DNA from 3 places in the Arthrobacter sp. Z1-9 genome. Region 2 is predicted to be linked to each of the others. Evidence: riboswitches for the same ligand, from Rfam matches in the RefSeq annotation. Region 2 holds a riboswitch; each other region holds the start of a gene.

The links. A riboswitch is a leader RNA that binds a small molecule or an ion and turns the genes downstream of it on or off. The one in region 2 is predicted to bind S-adenosylmethionine.
Region 1: linked by a shared signal. The riboswitch ahead of metX (homoserine O-acetyltransferase MetX) and the one ahead of M1D93_RS03540 (cobalamin-independent methionine synthase II family protein) in region 2 are both predicted to bind S-adenosylmethionine.
Region 3: linked by a shared signal. The riboswitch ahead of M1D93_RS18485 (DUF1737 domain-containing protein) and the one ahead of M1D93_RS03540 (cobalamin-independent methionine synthase II family protein) in region 2 are both predicted to bind S-adenosylmethionine.

The regions. Positions count from the first base shown of each region.
Region 1 covers NZ_CP096456.1:1,528,098-1,531,364, reverse strand. The annotation lists gene M1D93_RS06975 (MFS transporter) at 1-84, opposite strand, end outside; gene metX (homoserine O-acetyltransferase MetX) at 266-1,381, opposite strand; SAM riboswitch class IV at 1,394-1,509, opposite strand; gene M1D93_RS06965 (bifunctional o-acetylhomoserine/o-acetylserine sulfhydrylase) at 1,605-2,930, opposite strand; SAM riboswitch class IV at 2,974-3,089, opposite strand; gene M1D93_RS06960 (VOC family protein) at 3,254-3,267, shown strand, end outside.
Region 2 covers NZ_CP096456.1:744,178-747,444, forward strand. The annotation lists gene M1D93_RS03535 (uracil-DNA glycosylase family protein) at 1-149, opposite strand, end outside; gene M1D93_RS03540 (cobalamin-independent methionine synthase II family protein) at 362-1,567, opposite strand; SAM riboswitch class I at 1,579-1,684, opposite strand; gene M1D93_RS03545 (M14 family zinc carboxypeptidase) at 1,930-2,991, shown strand; gene M1D93_RS03550 (adenylosuccinate synthase) at 3,255-3,267, shown strand, end outside.
Region 3 covers NZ_CP096456.1:3,995,604-3,998,870, reverse strand. The annotation lists gene M1D93_RS18495 (O-succinylhomoserine sulfhydrylase) at 24-1,232, opposite strand; gene M1D93_RS18490 (rhodanese-like domain-containing protein) at 1,233-1,643, opposite strand; gene M1D93_RS18485 (DUF1737 domain-containing protein) at 1,640-1,918, opposite strand; SAM riboswitch class IV at 1,932-2,046, opposite strand; gene opgC (OpgC domain-containing protein) at 2,334-3,267, shown strand, end outside.

The DNA.
Region 1 (3,267 bases), 780 kb from region 2:
GGAGGCCGTAACGACTTTCTTCAGGCCTGAGGCCTTGACGTCGGTTTCCTCTGGCCGCCGTGCGGCGGAGCTTTCCGTACTCATTTAGTGAACTCCTTCGGCATCCTCTTCGACACCACTGGGACAGGCTGTGGCGGATACGCGTGATTTTGGCCACGAACCGCCGGGTCCCATTGAGTATGGTCTGCTTGTACGCCCAGCTCAACGGCGAATCATGCAGAGCCCATCTGCGTTAATGCACATATGTTGCCTTTTGCTGCGTGCGTTATGCCGAAAGGTGCTGCCGGAGCTGCGATCCCAGCTGCCCGATTTCGGTGAGGAACCCGTCATGGCCGATGGGCGCCTCGATGAGGTGGACGTCCACTTCTCCGGGGAGTGCCCGTGCCAGCTCCCGGGACTGGGACGGAAAGTAGAGCCGGTCCGAGTCCACAGCGGCGACAAAAAAGCGCGCGTTGGCACTGGACAGGGTCTGGGCGAGCGGCCCGCGTCCTCGGCAGATGTCGTGGCTCATGAGCGCCTCGGTGATGGCGATATAGCTGTTGGCGTCGAAGCGCTGGACCAGTTTGGTGCCCTGATGGTCCAGGTAACTCTCCACCTGGTAGCGTCCGCGGGCTGAGAGCTGCTCGCCCTGCAGCGGCGATTCGGGCGACTGCGGCGCGCGCCCGAACCGTCCGTCCAGCTCAACCGGGGAGCGGTACGTGATGTGGGCGATGCGCCGGGCCAGGGCCAGGCCTTCCTCGGGGGCGGGTCCGTTGTAGTAGTCACCGCCGTTGAAGTTGGCGTCCTGCCGAATGGCCAGGGTTTGTGCCTGGGCAAAGGCGATCTGCTCGGCCGTACTCGCGGCGCCCACGGAGATCACAGCACAGCGCTGCACCCTCTCCGGGTACGTAACGGCCCATTCCAGCGCGCGGGCCCCGCCCATCGAGCCGCCCAGCACGGCAAACCAGCTCCCGATTCCCAACTGGTCGGCCAGCCGGGCCTCTGCCACCGTGCTGTCCCGCAGGGTCACCAGCGGAAAGCGCGAGCCCCAGGGCGTTCCGTCCGGAGCCGGCGACGACGGACCGGTGGACCCGTAGCAGCCGCCCACGATGTTGATGGACACCACGAAGAAACGGTTGGTGTCCACCGGGGCACCCGGCCCGGCGAGTTGTTCCCACCAGCCGGGTTCCTCTGTGTCGCCGCGGGTTACGTGGGTGCTGCCGGTCAGTGCATGTTCGATCAGGACGGCGTTGCTGGCGTCATCGTTGAGGGTGCCCCAGGTTTCATAGGCCAGCGTGACGTCCGGCAGGTATCCGCCGGCTTCCAGCTTCAGCCCCCCGATGGAGGCATAGCGGACAATCCCGTGTTCGGGGACAGTGGTACGGGTGACGGTAACCGTCATGGCAAGACCTCTTCTACGCGCTTGCCCGCCGTCGAATGACCGGCAGGCCAGGTCTTCACCCGGGGCACCCCACCGCGGAAGGAGGGTTGCCGGCCAGCAAGCCGGGGCTGTCACTGGCACTCATGACCTGGTTCGAGTGTACGAAACAGGCCCTGCCTGCCGCCAAGAGTGTGACTGGTTGTGACTTCCCCGGCCCGCTGCCACGCTGCTGCCATGGGTTCGGTTAGGCGCCGGTGGCCTCCTTGGCCGCCCGGAAGCCGGCTTCAAGGTCAGCCAGGATGTCGTCAATATGCTCGATTCCTACCGAAAGCCGCACCAGGCCAGGGTTCACGCCTGCAAGAACCTGCTGCTCCGGCGAGAGCTGGCTGTGGGTGGTCGACGCCGGATGGATCACCAGGGAACGGACGTCACCGATGTTTGCCACGTGGGAGTGCAGCTCCAGTGCGTCCACGAAGCGCTTGCCCGCCTCCGCGCCGCCGGCAAGGTTGAAGGACACGATGGCACCGGTGCCCTTGGGGCCGTACTTGCGGCCGCGCTCGTACCACGGGCTGGAGGGCAGCCCGGCGTAGGCGACGGATTCGACGTCGTCCCTTGCCTCCAGCCACCGCGCAACTTCCAGCGCGTTGGCGACGTGGCGTTCCACCCGCAGGCTCAGCGTCTCCAGTCCCTGGGCGATGAGGAAGGCGTTGAAGGGCGATACGGCTGAGCCAAGGTCGCGCAGCAACTGCACCCGGGCCTTCAGGATGTAGGACAGGTTGGCGCCCAGGGCACCCTCGGCGCCGAGGTCCCGGGCATACACCAGGCCGTTGTAGGTGGGGTCCGGCGTGTTGAAGCCGGGGAACTTCGCGGGGTCCTTGCCGAAGTCGAACTTTCCGGAGTCCACGATCACGCCGGCGATGGCAGAACCATGTCCGCCCAGATATTTGGTGGCCGAGTGCACCACAATATCCGCGCCCCATTCCAGCGGCCGGATCAGGTACGGGGTGGACAGGGTGTTGTCCACAATCAGGGGAACTCCGGCCTCATGCGCAACGTGGGAGACGCCTTCGATGTCCAGGACGTCCTGCCGCGGGTTGGAGACCACCTCGCCAAAGAACAGCTTGGTGTTGGGCTGCACCGCGGCACGCCACTGGTCCAGGTTGTCCGGGTCCGCCACAAATGTGACGGAAATGCCGAACTTCTTCAGCGTGTGGGCGAAGAGGTTGTAGGTGCCGCCGTACAGGCTGGGGCTGGCCACAATGTGGTCCCCCGACTCGGCGACGTTCAGGACTGCAAAAGTTTCAGCGGCCTGGCCTGAGCTGAGCAACAGCGCTCCCAAACCGCCTTCGAGGCTGGCGATCCGCTGTTCCACAGCTTCCTGGGTGGGGTTGCCGATCCGGGTGTAGATGGGCGCCAGCTCAGCAAGGGCAAACCGGTTCGCTGCGCTCTCGGCGCTGGGGAACACAAAGGACGTGGTTTGGTAAATGGGGAGCGCACGGGCACCCGTGGCAGCGTCCGGCTCCTGCCCTGCGTGGATCTGGCGGGTTTCGAAAGACCATCCGTTGGACAACTAAGGCTCCTTTGACATGGGCCCGGCATGCTCGACGCACCGCGGGCCGCGCTTGCCATCCGGCCATTGCCGGACAGCCAGGTCCTCACCCGGGGCACCCCACCGCGGATGGAGGGTTGCCGGCCAGCGAGCCGGGGCTTGGCGCTGGCACTCATGACCTGAGCTCAGTGTAGGAACAGGCATGCGAGGCTGGACAGGATTGTGACGAACATAGTCCTTGCGGCCGCCGGCAGCGGACCCTGGATTAATGCCGCTTCGCAACACAGATCCCAGTAAGGCTACCCTTAGCTGAGAGCCCGATCACAAAGTGCCAAGATGTTGCCATGCGCATGGATCA
Region 2 (3,267 bases):
ACGTCGTGCATGGGGTCCACGTAGGGCACGATGGTGCCGGGCTTGGTGTCCTGCAGGGAATCGCACAGTTCGTTGACGGCTGCAACATTGGGTTCGTAGCGGCGGTTCAGAAGCTGCTCATGGAAGGTTTCGGGTGCCAGGGCTGTCATGTAGTGCTGGGTCTCCTGCGGGGATTGGTGTTGCTGCCACCGCGAAAATGGGCGCACGATGGCGCAGCAATCCGAAGTGGTTGAAATGGGGCGGACCGATTCCTGGTCGGCCTTTACCAGTTTAGCAAGCCCCGCGAAACGAAACGCCGGTCCCGTGCACCCAAATCCAAAAGGGCACGGAACCGGCGAGTTCAGCGTTTATTGTCCGGTGGCTACCAGAGCCGCTTGGTGGCCCGGCGCGCACCCTCTCCCAGGGCTTCCAGCTTCGCGAAGGCGATCTGCGGATGGACCCTGCCGCCCAGGCCGCAGTCGGTGGAGGCGGTGACGTTCTCACGGCCCACAACATCTGCGAACCGTACGATCCGGTCCGCCACCAGGTCCGGGTGCTCCACCACATTGGTGGCGTGCGAGACGATACCGGGGATGATGACCTTGCCCTCGGGGAGCCTGGTGTCCTCCCAGACCCGCCACTCGTGCTCGTGGCGGACGTTGGCAGCCTCGAAGGAATAGCCCCCGGCGTTGATCTGCAGCATGGTGTCCACCAGGTCCGCAAGGGGAAGGTCGGTGGTGTGCGGGCCGTGCCAAGAACCCCAGCAGAGGTGGAAGCGGACCTGCTCTTCGGGAAGGCCGCGGAGGGCGTAGTTCAGGGCCTCCACGCGGATCTGGGTGAACTTGAGGTAGTCGGCCACGCTCGGCTCGGGGCTGATCTGGTCCCAGTTCTCGGCGATGGAGGGATCGTCGATCTGAAGGATCAGGCCGGCGTCGATGATGGCCTTGTACTCTTCGCGAAGCGCGTCGGCGAAGGCATAGATGTACTCCTCCTCCGTGGCGTAGTACTCGTTGGTGATGCGGGACGCGCTGCCGGGGGAGAGGGCCGCGACGAACCCGTCCTTCAGTCCGGTGGCGGCCAGGCCTGCCTTCAGGTTAGCGATGTCGGAGGCGACGGCGTCCTGGCCTGTGTAGACGAGCGGTCCGGTGACCTTGGGGAACGGCTTGGGGCCACCGGTGAAGATGCCGCTGGTGGGATCGTTGTAGGCCTCGGCAAAGTTGGTGCGGTCGCGGCGGTGGATGAAGCCGGTCAGCTGGACGTTGCCCGGGGTGGATTCCTTCGGTTCAACCGCCCACTTGGCGTCGTTGTCCAGTTCCAGCCCGCCCATGCGCGCGAAGGAGTAGGACCACCAGGCGCCGTAGTCCACAGCAGCGGACATCGCGTGCCCGTATTCGCCGTCGTTGGGGATATCAATGCCCAGACTTTCCTGGCGCTGGACCAGGTCCACCACGGAAGCGGTGAGCAGTTCGTTATAGCCCTCTACGTCGGCAGGGTCCGCTTCGCGTGCGGCGTTGGCGGCAATAAGTTCTGGGGTACGGGGCAATGATCCGGCGTGGGTGACGCGGATGTGGTCAGTGTTCAGGGACATGCTGGAATTCCTTTCCATCGGTCCTGGCAGTAGCACCTTCGCAGGCAGGACGTACCTGCGCTATGTGGGTTGCTGCGGCGTCATCGATCCAGGTCTCTCGGCCGCTCCGGATGGGTTCTCTCACTTAAATGCACCGGTACGCCCGGGAGCAAATCGGCTTGCGGATTATGTCGGGCGGAACTCCGGGCGGTGCCGCCCAAAACCAGGGCCGGAAACCCACGTTTCAGAACGTGATAACTGACTGCAGATCATTGTCATATCCATTGACAGGATTGGTCCAGGTTGGTTGGCTTTTGTCACAGCCCACATGGGGGACATTGCGGGCTGGCCCCAGCTGATGCATTCGAAAGAGGTAACGCCCTGTGAGAAAAACCCTGGCAACCTTCAGGACTTTGGCAGTTTCCGGAGCCTTGGCACTGGCAGCAGTGGCCGCGCCGGCACCGGCGATGGCCGTGGGCGAAGGCCCCAACTATGACGGCGACGGCCAGATCACCACATCGAAGCTTGCCACGTACGAGCAGATGGTCTCCTTCCTCAAGGACCAGGACGCCCGCCAGGGCGCCATGGAACTGGAGGTCATCGGCCAGACCGTGAAGGGCCGGGACATCCACCTGGTCAAATACATGACGGATCCGGCCAAGCCCACCATTCTCTACCTGACGCAGCAGCACGGCAACGAGCAGCTCACCACCGAGGGCGCGCTGGAATTCGTCAAGCACCTGGGCACCGGCAAGTCCGCAGGCGTTCTCGACGGCGCGAACATCCTCATCGTTCCCATGCTCAACGCGGACGGCGCCATGGGGGACGTGAACTTCCCGCTGGATGATTACCTGGCCAAGGGGGACCGCAACATGACGCGGTACAACGCCGAAGAGGTGGACCTCAACCGCGACCACGTAGCCAAGCTCCAGCCGGAAACGCAGGCGCTGCACAACAACGTGATGCGCAAGTACCGGATCGACTACATGATCGACCTGCACCACCAAGGCACCCGCAGCGAACGCGACGGCAAGCTGGTCTCCGGGTCCATCCTGTACCCCACCACGCCGAACGCCGATCCCGCAGTTGTCGAAAAGTCCAAGCAGCTGGGCGCCGTCGTGTTCCACAACGTCGACTCCACCGGCTGGGGCCACCTCGGCAAATATGTGGGCGGCAGCGCCGAGACGATCAGCCGCAACGGGATCGCCGTGGAATACGGGATCGCGACACTCCTGTTTGAGATGCGCGGCATGTCCGACCACTACCTGGACGGCTACGCCCTGGGGCTGCGGAGCAACGGATACCTGATCAAGCAGACCGTCACCACCCTGACTGCCACCGCCGCTGCGATCGCTGACGGATCAATCGCCGACGCCGACACCTCCTTCTGGGACAGCCTGGCCACCCAGACCTCCCGGCCCGGTGAGGAAGCCGACGACGAGTAGCACCGCTGCTGACAGTCCGCCGCGGTCCTTCGCCCTGCAGGAGTCCTTTACCCTGCAAGAAGGACCGCGGCGGTCCAGCGAGTGGACAAAGTCCCTCATCGGCTAAACTTGGGTGGTAAGAGCCCCGGAACTCTTGCGTCGCTGTGCCGCCCCGCGGACCAGCGAAGGCCGGTCCATTCGGGGCATTCTCATGAACGGCGCTCCACCAGGCGAGCCACGAAGTGGCCCGGCCCGGGCAGCCCGAACGAATGGGGGAGGATCCCATGCCAGCAATTG
Region 3 (3,267 bases), 1.1 Mb from region 2:
CTTGGCCGCAGCGCCAGGCAACTCTAGATCTGCTTCAGAGCCTGTTCGAGGTCGCCGATCAGGTCGTCCACGTCCTCCAGGCCCACGGAAAGCCGCACCACGCCGTCGCTCAGGCCGATTGCAGCACGGCCTTCCGGCCCCATGGCGCGGTGCGTGGTGGTGGCAGGGTGCGTAATCAGGGACTTGGAATCGCCAAGGTTGTTGGAGATGTCGATGATGCGCAGCCCGTCCAGCAGGGCAAAGGCGGCTTCCTTGCCGGAGCGGCCGCCGGACGGAGCAAGCTCAAGCGTGAGCACCGTACCGCCGGCGCTCATTTGCTTGGCAGCCAGCCCGTACTGCGGGTGGGACTTCAGGAGCGGGTACTTTACCCAGCTCACGGCAGGCTGCTGCTCCAGCCACTCAGCCAGCCGCAGGGCAGACGCCGAAGAGTGGTTGACGCGCAGGGCCATTGTCTCGAGGCCCTTGGTGAGCACCCAGGCGTTGAAGGCGGACAACGACGGACCGGTGTGGCGCATCAGCTGCTTGACCGGCCCCTCGATAAATTCCTTGGTGCCCAGGATGGCGCCACCCAGGACTCGTCCCTGGCCGTCGATGTGCTTCGTGCCGGAGTAGACGATAACGTCGGCCCCCAGCTGCCCGCAGCGCTGCAGCAGGGGAGTCGCAAAGACGTTGTCGACGACGACGGTGGCACCTGCTGCGTGCGCGAGTTCGCTCACCGCGGCGATGTCGACGATCTCCTGCATGGGGTTGGACGGCGACTCAAAGAAGACGGCAGTGGTGGGCTGGGACAGGGCGTCGCGCCACTGGTCCAGGTCCGGGCCGTCGACGAATACCGTCTCCACGCCCCACCGCGGCAGGATCTCGTTCAGGATCACAAAGCAGGAGCCGAACAGCGAGCGGGCGGCCACCACGCGGTCACCGGCAGCCAGCAACGCACCCAGGGCGGTAAACACGGCGGACATGCCGGACGCCGTCGCAAAGCACGCCTCGGTTCCCTCGAGGAGTCGCAGCCGCTCCTGGAAGGTGGCTACAGAGGGGTTGCCGTAGCGGGAGTACACAAATCGCTCGTCCTCCCCGGTGAAGGCACGCTCGGCAGCGGCTGCGGACTCGTAGACGAACCCCGAGTTCAGGAATACCGCCTCGCTTGTTTCCTGGAAGTTGGTGCGGTCCAGTCCGCCGCGGACGGCCTGGGTGTCGGGGCTCCAGCCGGCGGCGTCTTCGTTGAAGGTCACTTAGTTCTTTCCGAGGTTGGTGGGCAGGCCGCGGTTCTTCCAGCCGTTCACGGTGCGTTCGCCGTAACGGTCCGGCTCGCCCTCAAAGCCCTCCAGCACGTTGTAGGAGGTGAAGCCGGCCTGGGTGGCGGCAATGGCGGCCGCGATGGAACGCTGCCCCGAGCGGCACAGGAATACCAGTTCGGTGGCCGGATCCTCCGGAGCCTGCTGGCTCAGGTGGCTGATGAAATCGGGGTTGGGAATGCCTCCCGGAAACGTCCACTGGATGAACAGCGGATCATTGTCGGTGGCCTTGGTGTCGGGAATGCCGATATGGGCCCATTCGCCCTCAGTGCGCACATCCACCAGGATGGCTCCCTGCTGCAACTTTTCCCATGCCTCCTGGGGCGTCAGGTCTCCTGCGTAGCTCATGCGTGGCCCTCGCCGTCGAACTCGAGGTCTTCGCCAGCGGTTTCGAGGCTATCCACCGCTGTGGCCACGGCGGCATCGGCTGAAGCGATGGCCGCGGGCAGGACCAGGGCCTGGGCAACGATGACGCTGCTGCCGTTGAACGTTGCCGCCGGGCTCCCGTGCAGCACGTAGCCCTCGGCCAGGGCATCGGAAATCCGTTCACAGAAAGACCTGTCATCCGGACCGGTAACAAGCCGGTACGACAGTCTCTCTTCAGGGGCAGGTGCGTCAGACACGACGGATCTCCTTCTCTCACGCTTGCAACTCGAATCGGTCGATATGCCGAGTATTCACCTGAGGCACCCCGCCGCGAAAGGAGGGTTGCCGACCGGCCAGTCAGGGCTTGGCGCCGGTACTCATTACTCCCCAAAAACGTAACACTTGGCGCGCGGGGCAGCACCGCCGCCGTCGTCATGTTCCGTAACTGAACCGGGCGCGGTGCAGCAGGCGGTGATTTTTGCGGGGCAAGAGGAACGGACGACGGCGGCATCACCGCAGGTGGGCACGCTTTTCTTGCCCTTTCACGGACGGACCGCCGGATAAAGTTTCCTAGGGGCATTGCCTCATCATTGGAACCATCACCTGGGGGTCCCCATCAGCACGCGAACTGCCACGCCACAACACCGTACGGGTCCGTCTCAAGTACCCCGGCTGCGCGTGGCTGGGGCTGTCCTTGCCACACTGCTGATTGCCCTCGTGGCTGTGGTGCTGCCCGCGGGGTCGGCCCAGGCCGCGAGGAGCTTTCCGGAAGAGGGAAAGCCCCTGCTGGGCGCCCTTCTGGAATGGGGCGAGGACACCGCTGCCGGTTTCGCCGAGCGGCTGGGTGCCTCGCCGGCTGTTTTTGGCCACGACATAGCCTTTCCGTACCGCTCATCCGAGCAAAACGATATCGAGGGCTTCCTGGAACAGTCCTCGCTGCAGGGTGCCCACGCGATGCTCACCGTGAAGCCAACGGTGCCGCTGGACCAGGTCGACGCCGCGGCTGCGAAGTCCTTCGCCGAAAGGGTGTTGGAGCTTGCATCCAGCTTTAAGGGACAGCTGTTGATCCGGTTTGCTCCGGACATGAATGCAAGCTGGGTGGAGTGGGGACAGCAACCAGCCACTTACCGCTCTGCCTTCCAGACGGTCACTGCCGCCTTCCGGGAGGCCGGAGGCGGCGGCCGGACGCTTATGGTGTGGCAGCCCTATTTGGGCAAGGACTATCCCTTCGACCGGAACCGGAACGCACCCGCCCCGGGAAGCGACGGTTTCGCCCTGCTCGATACCAACGGCGACGGCGCCTGGAACGGGTCGGACGCGGCCTACGAACCCTACTATCCAGGGGATGAAGCGGTCGATTGGGTGGGGCTTACTGCCTTCCACGACGACACCGCCGGCGGTGCTGCCGTCAATACCGTCCCCCGTGCGGGCGAACTGCGGGAGATGCTCACGGGCTCCGGGGGTGAAAACTTTTACGCCACCTATTCCGGCGGACCTGACAAGCCTTTCCTCCTGCAGACCGCCGCTTTCTACAGCCCGGCCTCCGGCGGCGCATCGGAATCCGACGTCAAGGTGGCCTGGTGGGACCAGGTGGTTGGGACCGCCA